One region of the Streptomyces sp. NPDC028305 genome, then DNA from elsewhere that is predicted to be linked to it. Evidence: riboswitches for the same ligand, from Rfam matches in the RefSeq annotation. Region 1 holds a riboswitch; the other holds the start of a gene.
What was found. A riboswitch is a leader RNA that binds a small molecule or an ion and turns the genes downstream of it on or off. The one in region 1 is predicted to bind S-adenosylmethionine.
Positions count from the first base shown of each region.

Region 2: it holds a riboswitch for S-adenosylmethionine, as region 1 does, so the genes downstream of both, ACZ4WQ_RS01985 (aminotransferase class V-fold PLP-dependent enzyme) here and thrC (threonine synthase) in region 1, are expected to answer to the same signal.

Region 1 is NZ_JBVHTN010000010.1:158,349-164,722, forward strand. Features, by position in the region: gene ACZ4WQ_RS38330 (alpha,alpha-trehalose-phosphate synthase (UDP-forming)) at 1-312, opposite strand, end outside; gene ACZ4WQ_RS38335 (glucosyl-3-phosphoglycerate synthase) at 369-1,316, opposite strand; SAM riboswitch class I at 1,488-1,632, shown strand; gene thrC (threonine synthase) at 1,651-2,937, shown strand; gene ACZ4WQ_RS38345 (MoaD/ThiS family protein) at 3,027-3,305, shown strand; gene ACZ4WQ_RS38350 (cold-shock protein) at 3,771-3,977, shown strand; gene groL (chaperonin GroEL) at 4,317-5,942, shown strand; gene murQ (N-acetylmuramic acid 6-phosphate etherase) at 6,032-6,374, opposite strand, start outside.
Region 2 is NZ_JBVHTN010000001.1:430,702-437,075, reverse strand. Features, by position in the region: gene qcrB (cytochrome bc1 complex cytochrome b subunit) at 1-1,121, shown strand, start outside; gene trpD (anthranilate phosphoribosyltransferase) at 1,319-2,392, shown strand; SAM riboswitch class IV at 2,738-2,855, shown strand; gene ACZ4WQ_RS01985 (aminotransferase class V-fold PLP-dependent enzyme) at 3,060-4,472, shown strand; gene ACZ4WQ_RS01980 (Lrp/AsnC family transcriptional regulator) at 4,492-4,773, opposite strand; gene ACZ4WQ_RS01975 (zinc ribbon domain-containing protein) at 4,813-5,706, opposite strand; gene ACZ4WQ_RS01970 (rhomboid family intramembrane serine protease) at 5,805-6,374, opposite strand, start outside.

The DNA of each region.
Region 1 (6,374 bases):
CGAGTTCGCGATGCCGTTGTACGCGGCGTCGAAGATCTCCGGCGCGATGTCGAGCATCCGCACCAGCTGTCCGCCGGTGTCGCCCGGGTCCAGATGGCCGGGCCCGGCCCGCCGGGCCGCCTCGCGGTCGCCGTCGCCCAGCGCCGCGCAGACCCACACCGCGCCGGCGTCCGGCCCTATGGCGCTGAGGCCGGAGACCAGCCCGCCGCCGCCGCGCTTGGGGGCAAGCGACCCGTCCTCCCGCAGGGCGTACGAGACCGGGCCGCGGTTGGACGCGACGAGGACCTGTGCAGCAGTGTGCTCAGAGGCCATGTCGCGTACCTAGCCATCCCACGCGTCGCGCAAACGTGCGTGCGGTTTCTTCCCCCTCACGCCGCCCGCCGCTCCGCGTACTCCGGGATCTCGATCATCGGCGGCCGCTCCTCCGTGTCCACGGCGCTCGTCCGCGCCACAAAACCGCCCTCGTCCCGGTCGAACTGGGTCAGCCGCGGCCGCACCAGATGCCCGCGCGCCAGCCGCAGCTGGGCCGTGCGGTAGATCGTGGCCGCCATCCGGCCGAGCGCCTGCGGGTCCTGGTGGCGGTGTTTGCGCACGCCGAGGTCGACCTGGGCGAGCGCGCCGAGTCCGACCGTGTGCAGCGAGTCGATGAGAATGGCCAGCTCCACCCCGTATCCGACGGGGAAGGGCAGCCGCTCCAGCAGCGAGCGGCGCGCCGCGTACTCGCCGCCGAGCGGCTGTACGAAACCGGCCAGCTGCGGCCAGTGCAGATTGAGCAGCGGCCGGGCGACCAGCTCGGTGACCCGCCCGCCCTGGCCGGAGGCGTTGCCGAGCGGCCGGTCGTACATCCCCTTGACCAGGTGTACGTCCGGGTCGGTCAGCAGCGGGCCGACGATCCCGGAGACGAAGCGCGCGTCGAATTCCCGCAGGTCGGCGTCTATGAAGCAGATGATGTCGCCGCTGGTCGCCAGCAGCGAGCGCCACAGCACCTCGCCCTTGCCGGGCAGCGTGGGCAGCTCGGGCAGCACGGCGTCGCGGTGCACCACCCTCGCACCGGCCGCCGCGGCGACCTCGGCGGTGCGGTCGGTGGACCCGGAGTCCATCACCACCAGCTCGTCGACCAGCGGGGCGGCCTCGCCCATCAGCTCGCGGCGGATGGCCGCGGCGATCTCGCCGACCGTCGCCTCCTCGTTGAGGGCGGGCAGGACGACGCTCACGGTCCTGCCCGTGGCGCGCTTGGCGGCCAGCAGGCGGTCGAGCGGACGGTCGCCGGCGGACCAGGACCGCTCCTTCAGCCAGCGTTCCACCTCTTCCAGCACGGCCATGCCTCCCTGTTGTGCCTGGCGCGCGTCAGCTGTGACCCATCTCGCGCCTCGGACGACTATCTCAACCATCCAGGCCTTCGGTTACAGTCTTGAACAACGCACGTGACCGTCGTATGTCGGGGGTCCGCGTGCGACAAAAACGCCGCGCTGTGCCCGGCGTCATACCGCTCATCCAGAGGGGCAGAGGGAACGGCCCGTTGAAGCCCCGGCAACCCTCCAGCCGGTCCTGCGTTCTACGCGAAGCGGGGCCCCGGCTCGGGAAGGTGCCAATTCCGGCTCGCGGCGAGATGCGCCGTGAGGAAGATGAGGAGAAAGGGCCTCGCCTCCCATGGCTGTGCAAGCTGTCGAAAGCTCCACCACCTCTTCCGTCTCGCTCGGTCCCGCCGTCGCACTGTCCTGTCGCGAGTGCGGTGAGCGTTTCCCCCTCGGCCCCATTTTCGCCTGTGTGGAGTGTTTCGGGCCGCTCGAGGTCGCGTACGACCTGCCGACCGGCGACCCGGAGGGGCTGCGCCGGCGGATCGAGGCGGGCCCGAACAACATCTGGCGCTACGCCCCGCTGCTGCCCGTCCCGGCGGACGTGGCCGACAAGCCCAACATCAACCCCGGGTTCACCAAGCTGGTGAAGGCCGACAACCTCGCCCGCGAGCTGGGCGTGACCGGCGAGCTGCACATCAAGGACGACTCCGGGAACCCGACGCACTCCTTCAAGGACCGCGTCGTCGCCCAGGCCGTCGAGGCCGCCCGCGCCTTCGGCTTCACCACCCTCTCCTGCTCCTCCACCGGCAACCTCGCGGGCGCGGTCGGCGCCGCGGCCGCCCGCGCGGGCCTGCGCTCCTGCACCTTCATCCCGCACGACCTGGAGCAGGGCAAGGTCGTCATGGCCGCGATCTACGGCGGTGACCTGGTCGCCATCGAGGGCACCTACGACGACGTCAACCGCTTCTGCAGCGAGCTGATCGGCGACCCGGCGGGCGAGGGCTGGGGCTTTGTCAACGTCAACCTCCGCCCGTACTACGCGGAGGGGTCCAAGACCCTCGCGTACGAGATCTGCGAACAGCTCGGCTGGCGGCTGCCGGACCAGCTCGTCATCCCGATCGCCTCGGGCTCGCAGCTGACGAAGATCGACAAGGGGCTGAAGGAGCTCATCGAGCTCGGCCTGGTCGAGGACAAGCCGTACAAGATCTTCGGCGCCCAGGCCGAGGGCTGCTCCCCGGTCTCCACCGCCTTCAAGGCGGGCCAGGACGTGGTGCGGCCGCAGAAGCCGAACACCATCGCCAAGTCGCTGGCCATCGGCAACCCGGCGGACGGGCCGTATGTACTGGACATCGCGCGCCGCACGGGCGGGGCGGTGGAGGACGTGAACGACGAGCAGATCGTGGACGCGATCAAGCTGCTGGCCCGTACGGAGGGGATCTTCGCGGAGACCGCCGGCGGGGTGACCCTGGGCGTGACGAGGAAGCTGCTCGAGAACGGGGTGCTGGACCCCACCCTCACCACCGTCGTGCTCAACACCGGCGACGGCCTCAAGACGCTCGACGCGGTCGCCCCGACGAGTGGACCCACGGCGGTGATCCGCCCCAGCCTCGACGCGTTCCGCGAAGCTGGTCTGGCCTGAATCGGGCCCGCTCAAACCAGCTGGCTTGAATTCGCCCCTCGAATTCGCCCTCGCCCCCCGCAGCAGTTCCCTTGGAAGGTGAAACCCTCATGAGCGTCAATGTCCGGATCCCCACCATCCTGCGCACCTACACCGGCGGGCAGGCCGAGGTCAGTGCCGAGGGCGCGACCCTCTCCGAGGTCCTCGCGGACCTGGACCGGAATCACCAGGGCATTGCGGCCCGCGTCCTGGACGACACCGGCAAGCTGCGCCGTTTCGTCAATGTCTACGTCAATGACGACGACGTTCGCTTCTCCGAGGGCCTGGAGACCGCGACTCCGGACGGCGCCGGTGTCTCGATCATTCCGGCGGTCGCGGGCGGCTGCTGAGCCGGTCGCTCCCCCGCCACAGGCCGGTTGTGGCCCCGCCGCGGGCCGATGTGAGCCGGCCGTACCCCCGAGGTAAACGGAATCGCCCGGTCCTGATAGAAACGGACCGGGCGATTCCGTGTGTTGAATCGCGCTACAGTTGAGCCGTTCCCCTTCTGTTGGCCTCATGGGCGGCCGCATATGAGAACTCGTCAACTTGTGCGTAAAGTGTGCGCGTGAATTGTCGGGTTGATTCCCTTATGCCTGGCCCGACTTGCCCGGAATTCACGGGAATTCTCCACTTATTACCGATCGACCGTCGCCAGAATTCTCGTCCGATTGACCTGTTGCACAGGGCAGTGGGACAGATACATTCAGCGGCGGTCGACGCGTTCCGGCGCACACCCCCCACGACCGGGGGGTGAGGTCTGACCCGGGTCCGCGGAGTGCGGTCCTGCGCAGGGGCCAGCAATAGGGGAGTTAGGAATGGCTCAGGGCACCGTCAAGTGGTTCAACGCGGAGAAGGGGTACGGCTTCATCGCGGTCGACGGTGGTGCGGACGTGTTCGTCCACTACAGCGCGATCCAGATGGACGGTTACCGCACCCTCGAAGAAGGCCAGCGGGTCGAGTTCGAGATCTCGCAGGGCCAGAAGGGGCCGCAGGCGGACATGGTCCGCGTGGCTGTTGGCTGAAGCGCCGACGCGAGGCACTGACTGGACCGTTCAAAGGGCTCGTACCCCCTAGGGGCACGGGCCCTTTGACATGCGTGTTCACATGGGTGTTGACCTGTGCGCCGATGGCCGCTCACGACCGCCTTGTCCCAAGCTGTCACCCCACTCACGCTTGCACTCTCAGGGGTCGAGTGCTAATCATTGGCGTTAGCACTCTGAAGGTGAGAGTGACAGAAGGATCGGGTCGGTGAGGTCCGTCAGGCCACGCGGGGCAAGGAACCGCGGGGCAGACAGGCCGTCCGTCGCGGGCGCCAGGCGCGGTCCGGAGCAATCCACCCCGTCTTGGGAGGACCACTTCACATGGCCAAGATCATCGCGTTCAACGAGGAGGCGCGGCGCGGCCTCGAGCGCGGGATGAACCAGCTCGCCGACGCCGTCAAGGTCACCCTCGGCCCCAAGGGTCGCAACGTCGTCCTCGAGAAGAAGTGGGGCGCCCCCACGATCACCAACGATGGTGTTTCCATCGCCAAGGAGATCGAACTCGAGGACCCGTACGAGAAGATCGGCGCCGAGCTGGTCAAGGAGGTCGCGAAGAAGACGGACGACGTCGCCGGTGACGGCACGACGACCGCGACCGTCCTCGCCCAGGCGCTGGTCAAGGAGGGCCTGCGGAACGTCGCCGCGGGCGCCAACCCGATGGCCCTCAAGCGCGGCATCGAGAAGGCCGTCGAGGCCGTCTCCGCCCAGCTGCTCGAGCAGGCCAAGGACGTGGAGACCAAGGAGCAGATCGCCTCCACCGCCTCCATCTCCGCCGCCGACACCCAGATCGGCGAGCTCATCGCCGAGGCGATGGACAAGGTCGGCAAGGAAGGCGTCATCACCGTCGAGGAGTCGCAGACCTTCGGGCTCGAGCTTGAGCTCACCGAGGGCATGCGCTTCGACAAGGGCTACATCTCCCCGTACTTCGCCACCGACATGGAGCGTATGGAGGCGTCGCTCGACGACCCGTACATCCTGATCGTCAACTCGAAGATCACCAGCGTGAAGGACCTCCTCCCGTTGCTGGAGAAGGTCATGCAGTCGGGCAAGCCGCTGCTGATCATCGCCGAGGACATCGAGGGCGAGGCCCTGGCGACCCTGGTCGTCAACAAGATCCGTGGCACCTTCAAGTCCGTTGCCGTCAAGGCCCCGGGCTTCGGTGACCGCCGCAAGGCCATGCTCGGCGACATCGCCATCCTCACCGGTGGCACCGTCATCTCCGAGGAGGTCGGCCTCAAGCTGGAGAACGCGGGCATCGACCTGCTGGGCCGCGCCCGCAAGGTGACCGTCACCAAGGACGAGACCACCATCGTGGACGGCGCCGGCGACACCGACCAGGTGCAGGGCCGCGTCAACCAGATCCGCGCCGAGATCGAGTCCTCGGACTCGGACTACGACCGCGAGAAGCTCCAGGAGCGCCTGGCGAAGCTGGCCGGCGGCGTGGCCGTCATCAAGGCCGGTGCCGCCACCGAGGTCGAGCTCAAGGAGCGCAAGCACCGCATCGAGGACGCGGTGCGCAACGCCAAGGCCGCCGTCGAGGAGGGCATCGTCGCCGGTGGTGGCGTGGCCCTGCTCCAGACCGTCTCGGTCTTCGAGAAGCTGGAGCTCGAGGGCGACGAGGCCACCGGTGCCCAGGCCGTGCGCCTGGCGCTCGAGGCCCCGCTGAAGCAGATCGCGGTCAACGCCGGCCTCGAGGGCGGCGTCGTGGTGGAGAAGGTGCGCAACCTCACCCCGGGCCACGGCCTCAACGCCGCGACCGGCGAGTACGTCGACCTGATCGCCGAGGGCATCATCGACCCGGCCAAGGTCACGCGCTCCGCGCTGCAGAACGCCGCGTCGATCGCCGCGCTGTTCCTGACCACCGAGGCCGTCATCGCCGACAAGCCGGAGAAGGCCGCCGCGGCGGGCGCTCCGGGCGGCATGCCGGGCGGTGACATGGACTTCTGATCGACGCCTTCCGTCGATCGACCGTCCGAAACGTCGGGGCGGCACCCTCTTCCGGGTGCCGCCCCGACGGCGTTTCAGGACCCGCGCCCTCAGCCGCGCGCGGCCTCCAGCGCGGCCCGCAGATGGCCGTCCGACTCGGTCAGCAGCCGGGTGGCGGTGGGGGCGTCCACCTCGCCGAGGATGGCCAGGATGGCGTGCTTCGTCTCGCCGGCGCTGGCGGCCAGCGCGGCTTCGATCCGCGGGGCGGGGGCCCCGGTGGCGAGGGAGACGATACGGCGCGAGCGCGCCCGCAGCTTGTCGTTCGAGGCGCGCACATCGACCATCAGATTTCCGTAGGTCTTGCCCAGCCGGATCATGGTGATGGTCGAGACCATGTTGAGCACCAGCTTCTGGGCCGTGCCCGCCTTCAGCCGGGTGGAGCCGGTGAGCAGC
Region 2 (6,374 bases), on a different contig from region 1:
ACCTGCTCTCCGGCACCGGTCTGCGGTTCATCGAGGGCGTGTTCCTGTCGATCCCGGTCGTCGGCACCTACATCTCGATGTTCGTGTTCGGCGGCGAGTTCCCCGGGATGGACCTGATCCCCAGGCTCTACCCGGTCCACGTCCTGCTGCTGCCGGGCATCATGCTCGGCCTGCTGGTGGCGCACCTGATCCTGGTCTTCTACCACAAGCACACGCAGTACCCCGGGCCCGGCAAGACCGAGAAGAACGTCGTCGGCATGCCTCTGCTGCCGGTCTACATGGCCAAGGCGGGCGGGTTCTTCTTCCTGGTCTTCGGTGTGATCGCGATCCTCTCCGCGGTCGCCACCATCAACCCGATCTGGGCCATCGGCCCGTACCGCCCGGACCATGTGTCCACCGGCGCCCAGCCCGACTGGTACATGGGCTTCGCCGAGGGTCTGGTCCGTGTGATGCCCGGCTGGGAGATCACCCTGTGGGGCCACACGCTGGTCCTGGGCGTGTTCATCCCGATCGTGCTGTTCCCGCTGGTCCTGTTCGCGATCGGGGTCTACCCCTTCATCGAGTCCTGGATCACCGGCGACAAGCGCGAGCACCACATCCTGGACCGCCCGCGCAACGCCCCGACCCGTACCGCCTTCGGCGTCGCCTGGCTGACCGCGTACTTCGTGATGCTGATCGGTGGTGGTAACGACCTGTGGGCCACCCACTTCCATCTGTCGATCAACGCCATCACGTGGTTCGTCCGGATCGGCTTCTTCGTCGGCCCGGTGCTGGCCTTCATCATCACCAAGCGGATCTGCCTGGGTCTCCAGCGGCGCGACAAGGACAAGGTGCTGCACGGGCGCGAGACCGGCATCATCAAGCGGCTGCCGCACGGCGAGTTCATCGAGGTGCACGCGCCGCTCTCGCAGGAGGACCTGCACATGCTCACCCAGCATGAGCAGCCCAAGGCGCTCGAGGTCGGCCCCGAGGTCGACGAGAACGGTGTGCGCCGGAAGATAAAGCGGTCGGAGAAGCTCCGGGCCAAGCTGTCCAAGGGCTACTACGGCGGGGACAACGTCATCCCCAAGCCGACCGCCGAGGAGTACAAGGAGATCACCAGCGGCCACGGCCACCACTGATCCCCTTCAGCGAACACCTCAGCTGTACGCCACACACCCCAGGGCCCCGGCCCGGACCACACGGTCCGGCCCGGGGCCCCGGGCCGTTTTCGTACCGCTCCGGTCCGCGCCGATGGGGCCGATAGGCTTGCCGGGGGCCGTCGCACAGCCGAGCTATGAGGCCCCAGCCCTGACCAGCCGAGTTCCAGGAGCGGACCATGGACGTTGTGACCCCAGCCGGAGGCGACAACCGCGCGACGGCCCGCACCTGGCCGGACGTACTCGACTCGCTGCTGCTCGGCCAGGACCTCACCGCCGACGACACCGCCTGGGTCATGGACCGGATCATGCGCGGCGAGGCCAGCGACGCGCAGATCGCCGGCTTCGCGGTCGCGCTGCGCGCCAAGGGCGCGACGGTGGCGGAGGTGTCCGGGCTGGTCCGGATCATGTACGAGCACGCGAACGTGATCGAGGTGCCCGGGCCGACCGTCGACATCGTGGGCACGGGCGGCGACCGCGCCAAGACCGTCAACATCTCCACGATGTCGGCGCTCGTGGTGGCGGGCACCGGGGCCAAGGTGGTCAAGCACGGCAGCCGCGCCTGGTCCTCCGCCAGCGGCTCCTCCGACGTCCTCGGCAAGCTCGGCGTCAATCTGGACCTGTCCCCGGCGCGCGTGGCCGAGGTCGCCGAGGAGGCCGGCATCACCTTCTGCTTCGCGGCGCACTTCCACCCCGCGCTGCGCCATGTCGGGACCGCGCGCAGCGACCTCGGCATCGCCACCATCTTCAACTTCCTCGGCCCGCTGACCAACCCCGCCCGGGTGCGCGCCCAGGCCACCGGGGTCGCCGACATCCGCATGGCGCCCATCCTGGCCGGGGTGCTCGCCGAGCGCGGCTCCTCCGCGCTGGTCGTCCGCGGCGACGACGGCCTGGACGAACTGACCATCACCTCCACCTCCCAGGTGTGGGTGGTCGAGGGCGGCACCGTCCGTCAGGAGACCTTCGACCCGCGCGACGTCGGCATCGAACTGGCCCCGGTGGAGTCCCTGCGCGGCGCCGACGCGTCGTACAACGCGGATGTCGCGCGGCGGCTGCTGGCGGGGGAGCGCGGCCCCGTACGGGACGCGGTGCTGCTCAACTCGGCCGCGGGGCTGGTCGCGCTGGAGGGCGGGACGGGCGGCAAGCCGCTGCCCGAGCGGATCGCGGCGGGCATGGAGAAGGCGGCGGAGTCCATCGACTCGGGCGCGGCGCGGGCGGCGCTGGAGCGGTGGGTTCTGGCCACGAACGCGTAGCGCCCTGCGGCGGGCGGTCTGGGTGCAGCCTCCGCCCGGGTCCGGCGGGGCCGCCCCCCGGCCCCGCGCCTGCGACGGGCGCTTCCCCTACCCGCCCCTTCCCGCAGCATCGAGATGCGGCTCCGCCGCGTGAGGGGGCAAGCCTCCGGACCCCCGGACGCCCTTCGGGCGTGTCCTCAATCGCCGGACGGGCTGACAGCCCGTCCGGCGATTGAGGACCGGGGTCCGGGGCGGAGCCCCGGTTCGGGAAGGGGCGGGGCGGGGACAAGGCACGCCGCAGGCGGAGTTGTCCGTATCGCGGACAGGGGGTTCGGGCTTCGGGCGGGCGTGGCATACTCCTGCGCAGGTCACGAGCGACAGCGACTTCGGCCCCGGCCCGCTGTCCGGCAACCCTCCGTCCGTGGCGGGGTGCCCCGGGTGATGACCAGGCCGCAGGCAGCGAGGTCTGCGGCAAGCGCGGACCCCTCGCGAAAACCAGGGGTCCTGGTCGTCGAGGGAGTTCTTCCGTGATGCAGCGAATGCGCTAGGGCCGACGGCCCCTTCTTCCCCTCAACCGGCGCGGTGCCGACTTCGCCCGCGCGTTGAGCTTCTTTCCGCGTGCCCGACGGCGGGCTGCCGCACGCACGCGTGACGCATTCAACTCTTCGCCCTCCCGGGAGACTTCGCCATGTCCGCGACCGCTGCTGCTGCCGCCACCGCCACCCACACCCCGCTGCCCGTCCTCGGCCGGGACGTCCTGGTCCCGCTCGTCACGGGCGGCGAGGTCGACTACGCCGCACTCGACTACGCCGCCAGCGCCCCCGCCCTCCAGCGGGTCTGGGACGACATCGCGGCCTACGCCCCGTACTACGGCAGCGTGCACCGCGGCGCCGGCTATCTCTCGCAGCTGTCCACCGATCTGTTCGAGAACAGCCGCAAGGAGGTGGCCGCCTTCCTCGGCTGCCGCCCCGACGACCAGGTGGTCTTCACCCGCGCCACCACCGACTCGCTCAACCTGCTCGCCGCCGCGCTGCCGCAGGGCACCCGGGTGTTCGTGTTCGAGACCGAGCACCACGCCTCGCTGCTGCCGTGGCAGCAGCGGGAGGGCATCGAGGTCGGCTATCTGAGCGCGCCGCGCTCCCCGCGGCAGGCCGTGGAGACGCTGGAGCGGGCGCTGGCCGCGTGGCGAGCGGACGACCAGGAGGCTGACACGGGCGCGGGCGCGGGCGCGGCGCTGGTGTGTGTGACCGGTGCGTCGAATGTGACTGGTGAGCTGTGGCCGGTGCGGGAGCTGGCGGAGGTGGCCCATGCGCATGGCGCCCGTATCGTGCTGGACGCGGCCCAGCTGGCCCCGCACCACCCCGTGGACATCGCCGCCCTGGACGTCGACTGGGTCGCGTTCTCCGGGCACAAGCTGTACGCGCCGTTCGGGGCGGGCGTGCTGGCGGGGCGCGCGGACTGGCTGCGCGCGGCCCGGCCGTATCTCGCGGGCGGCGGGGCCAGCCGCAAGGTGGCCCTCAGCGTCCGAGAGGGAGTCGGCGAGGTGGAGGTGGAGTGGCACACCACCGAGGCCCGGCACGAGGCCGGCTCGCCGAACGTCATCGGGGCGTACGCGATCGCGTCGGCCTGCAAGGCGCTGACCGAGGCCGGGTTCGAGTCCCTGGTGGCCCGGGAGCGGCGGCTGATCGCCAAGGTCCGTGAGGGGCTGGCCGAGGTGGACGAGGTGAGGGTGCTGTCGCTGTTCGGCGACGACGCCCCCCGGGTGGGGGTCATCTCCTTCGTGGTGGAGGGCTGGAACAGCTCGCACTTCGCGGCCGCCCTCTCCGCGGAGTACGGCATCGGCGTGCGCGACGGCCTGTTCTGCGCGCATCCGCTGGTGCGCACCCTGCTGGGCGGCGAGCCCGGGGAGGCGGGCGAGTGCGGGGCCCCGGAGACCGCGCCGGGGGAGCGGTCGCTGAACGCGATCCGGGTCAGCTTCGGCGCGGGCACCCCCGACGAGCACGTCGAGCGGTTCGTGGGCGCGGTGAAGGAGCTGGTCCGGGACGGCGCGAAGTGGAGCTACCGCACCGAGGACGGGCGCTGCGTCCCGGACCGCGGCTGAACCGCGAAGGGGCGCGAACTCAGCCGTCGAGGCCGATCGCGAAGGCCGCCTCGAGGTCGTGCTGGGAGTAGGTGCGGAAGGCGATGTGGGTCTCGGTGGAGGCCACGCCGGGCACCTTGCTGATCCGGCCCGGGATGACGTCCGCGAGGTCGTCGTGCCGGGCCACCCGCACCATCGCGATCAGGTTGTGCGCCCCGGTGACCGAGTAGACCTCGCTCACGCCGTCGATCGCGGCGATCCTCTCGGCGATCTCGGGGATCTGGTCCACGTCGGTCTTGATGAGCACGATCGAAGTGATCACGGCTGGCTTTCTCCCTCGCTGGTGACTGCCCCGCTCACTCTAAGACTTGATCCGTAACTCACCAAAGGGTGAGCTGTGGACTGCGGCCGGGGCGGGGACCAGGCTTTCCGGCGTGGTCACGCGGGCGTGACTCATCCGGGGTCGCTCGGTTCCGCCGTCCGGCGGTTCGGGGAGCAGAGGTTTCACGGTGTTGCCGTGGGACTGCCACGCGACCCGACCGCCGGGGCGGTTTCGGGCTCGGTGTGGTTGACTCCCGCAGCGCTTCTTCCAGCGCTTGTGAACATGTGATCTGTGCGTGCCGGGACGCGGCGGTGTCCAGGTACGCGGTCTTGGGGTCGTCCACATCTGCGAAGCGGACGAACGGGGCCAGGCGGCGGATACGAGGTCACGCTTGCCGACCAGGCCGCACGCGCCGCACTTGTGTGCGCGGTCGCGGAGGGTCTTGTTGACGCGCTCGCCGCACAGGCAATGCTGGGACAGGGCTGTTGACCAGGTGGAGGCCCGGACGAGCCTGCCCCCGGCCGCGTCGCACTCCACCGCGAGGGCGGAGATCAGCATGCCCGGCGTGGTCTGCGACAGGCGCTTGCCCCACAGCCGGTACCACATGTGGATGTCGCAGTCCTCGACCACGAGCACAGGGCCATGGGCGGCGATGATCTCCCGCGCCACGGTGCGGGCGCGATCGCGCCGGTGCTCGGCCAGCGAGGCGGCATACTCGGCCTGGCGGGCGCGCTGCTCCCGGTAGTGGGCGGACAGCCGGTCACGCCGGAACGCCTGCTGGGGAAGCCCATCGGCGCGGGCGGTGCGGTCACCACCGGGCACGGTCACCATCTTGGGCTTCAGCCCGTTCTCGGCTCGGCGGGCGGCGCGGGCCGCCTGCTTCTTCGACAGCCCGTACTGCGCGGCGTTCGTTGCCCTGCGTGAGCGCTCCAACGCCCTGCCACGGCCCCGCTGCTTCTTCGCTTGCTTCTCCGACAGGGGCCGTGCGAAGCCATGGGGGAGCCGCCCATCGGCGCGCGACGCTGCGGGTCCTATTGCCGGGCGGTCTTGGTCGCCCGTCCGAAGCGGACCCACGCGTAGAGGAACCCGAGGCTGAACCCCACGAGGTGGGCGAGGTAGGCGACCCCGGGGCGGTCGTCGGCCCCGCGGGCGGCCAGCCACTGGAGCGCGACCCAGAAGATCAGCACTACCCAGGCGGGGAAGCGCAGCGGCAGGAAGAACAGAAACGGGAAGAGGCTGGTCACCCGGGCCCGGGGGAAGAGCCACAGAAAGGCGCCGAGGACTCCGGAGATCGCCCCGGAGGCGCCGACCAGGGTCTGGGTGGAGCCCGCGTGCGCCGCGGCGTAGCCGAGCAGCGCCAGATAGCCGGTGGCGAGGTAGAAGAGCACGAACTGGATCCGTCCCATGCGTTCCTCGGCCATCGCCCCGAAGACGTACAGAAACAGCATGTTGCCCAGCAGATGCAGCCAGTTGCCGTGGACGAACAGCGCCGTCAGCGGGGTCAGTGGCTCGGCGGGCGCGCCGCTCCACAGGGCGCTGGGCACCACCCCCCAGCGCTCGAAATGGCCGGTCTGGGCCCGCAGCAGCTCGCTCCCGGTGCC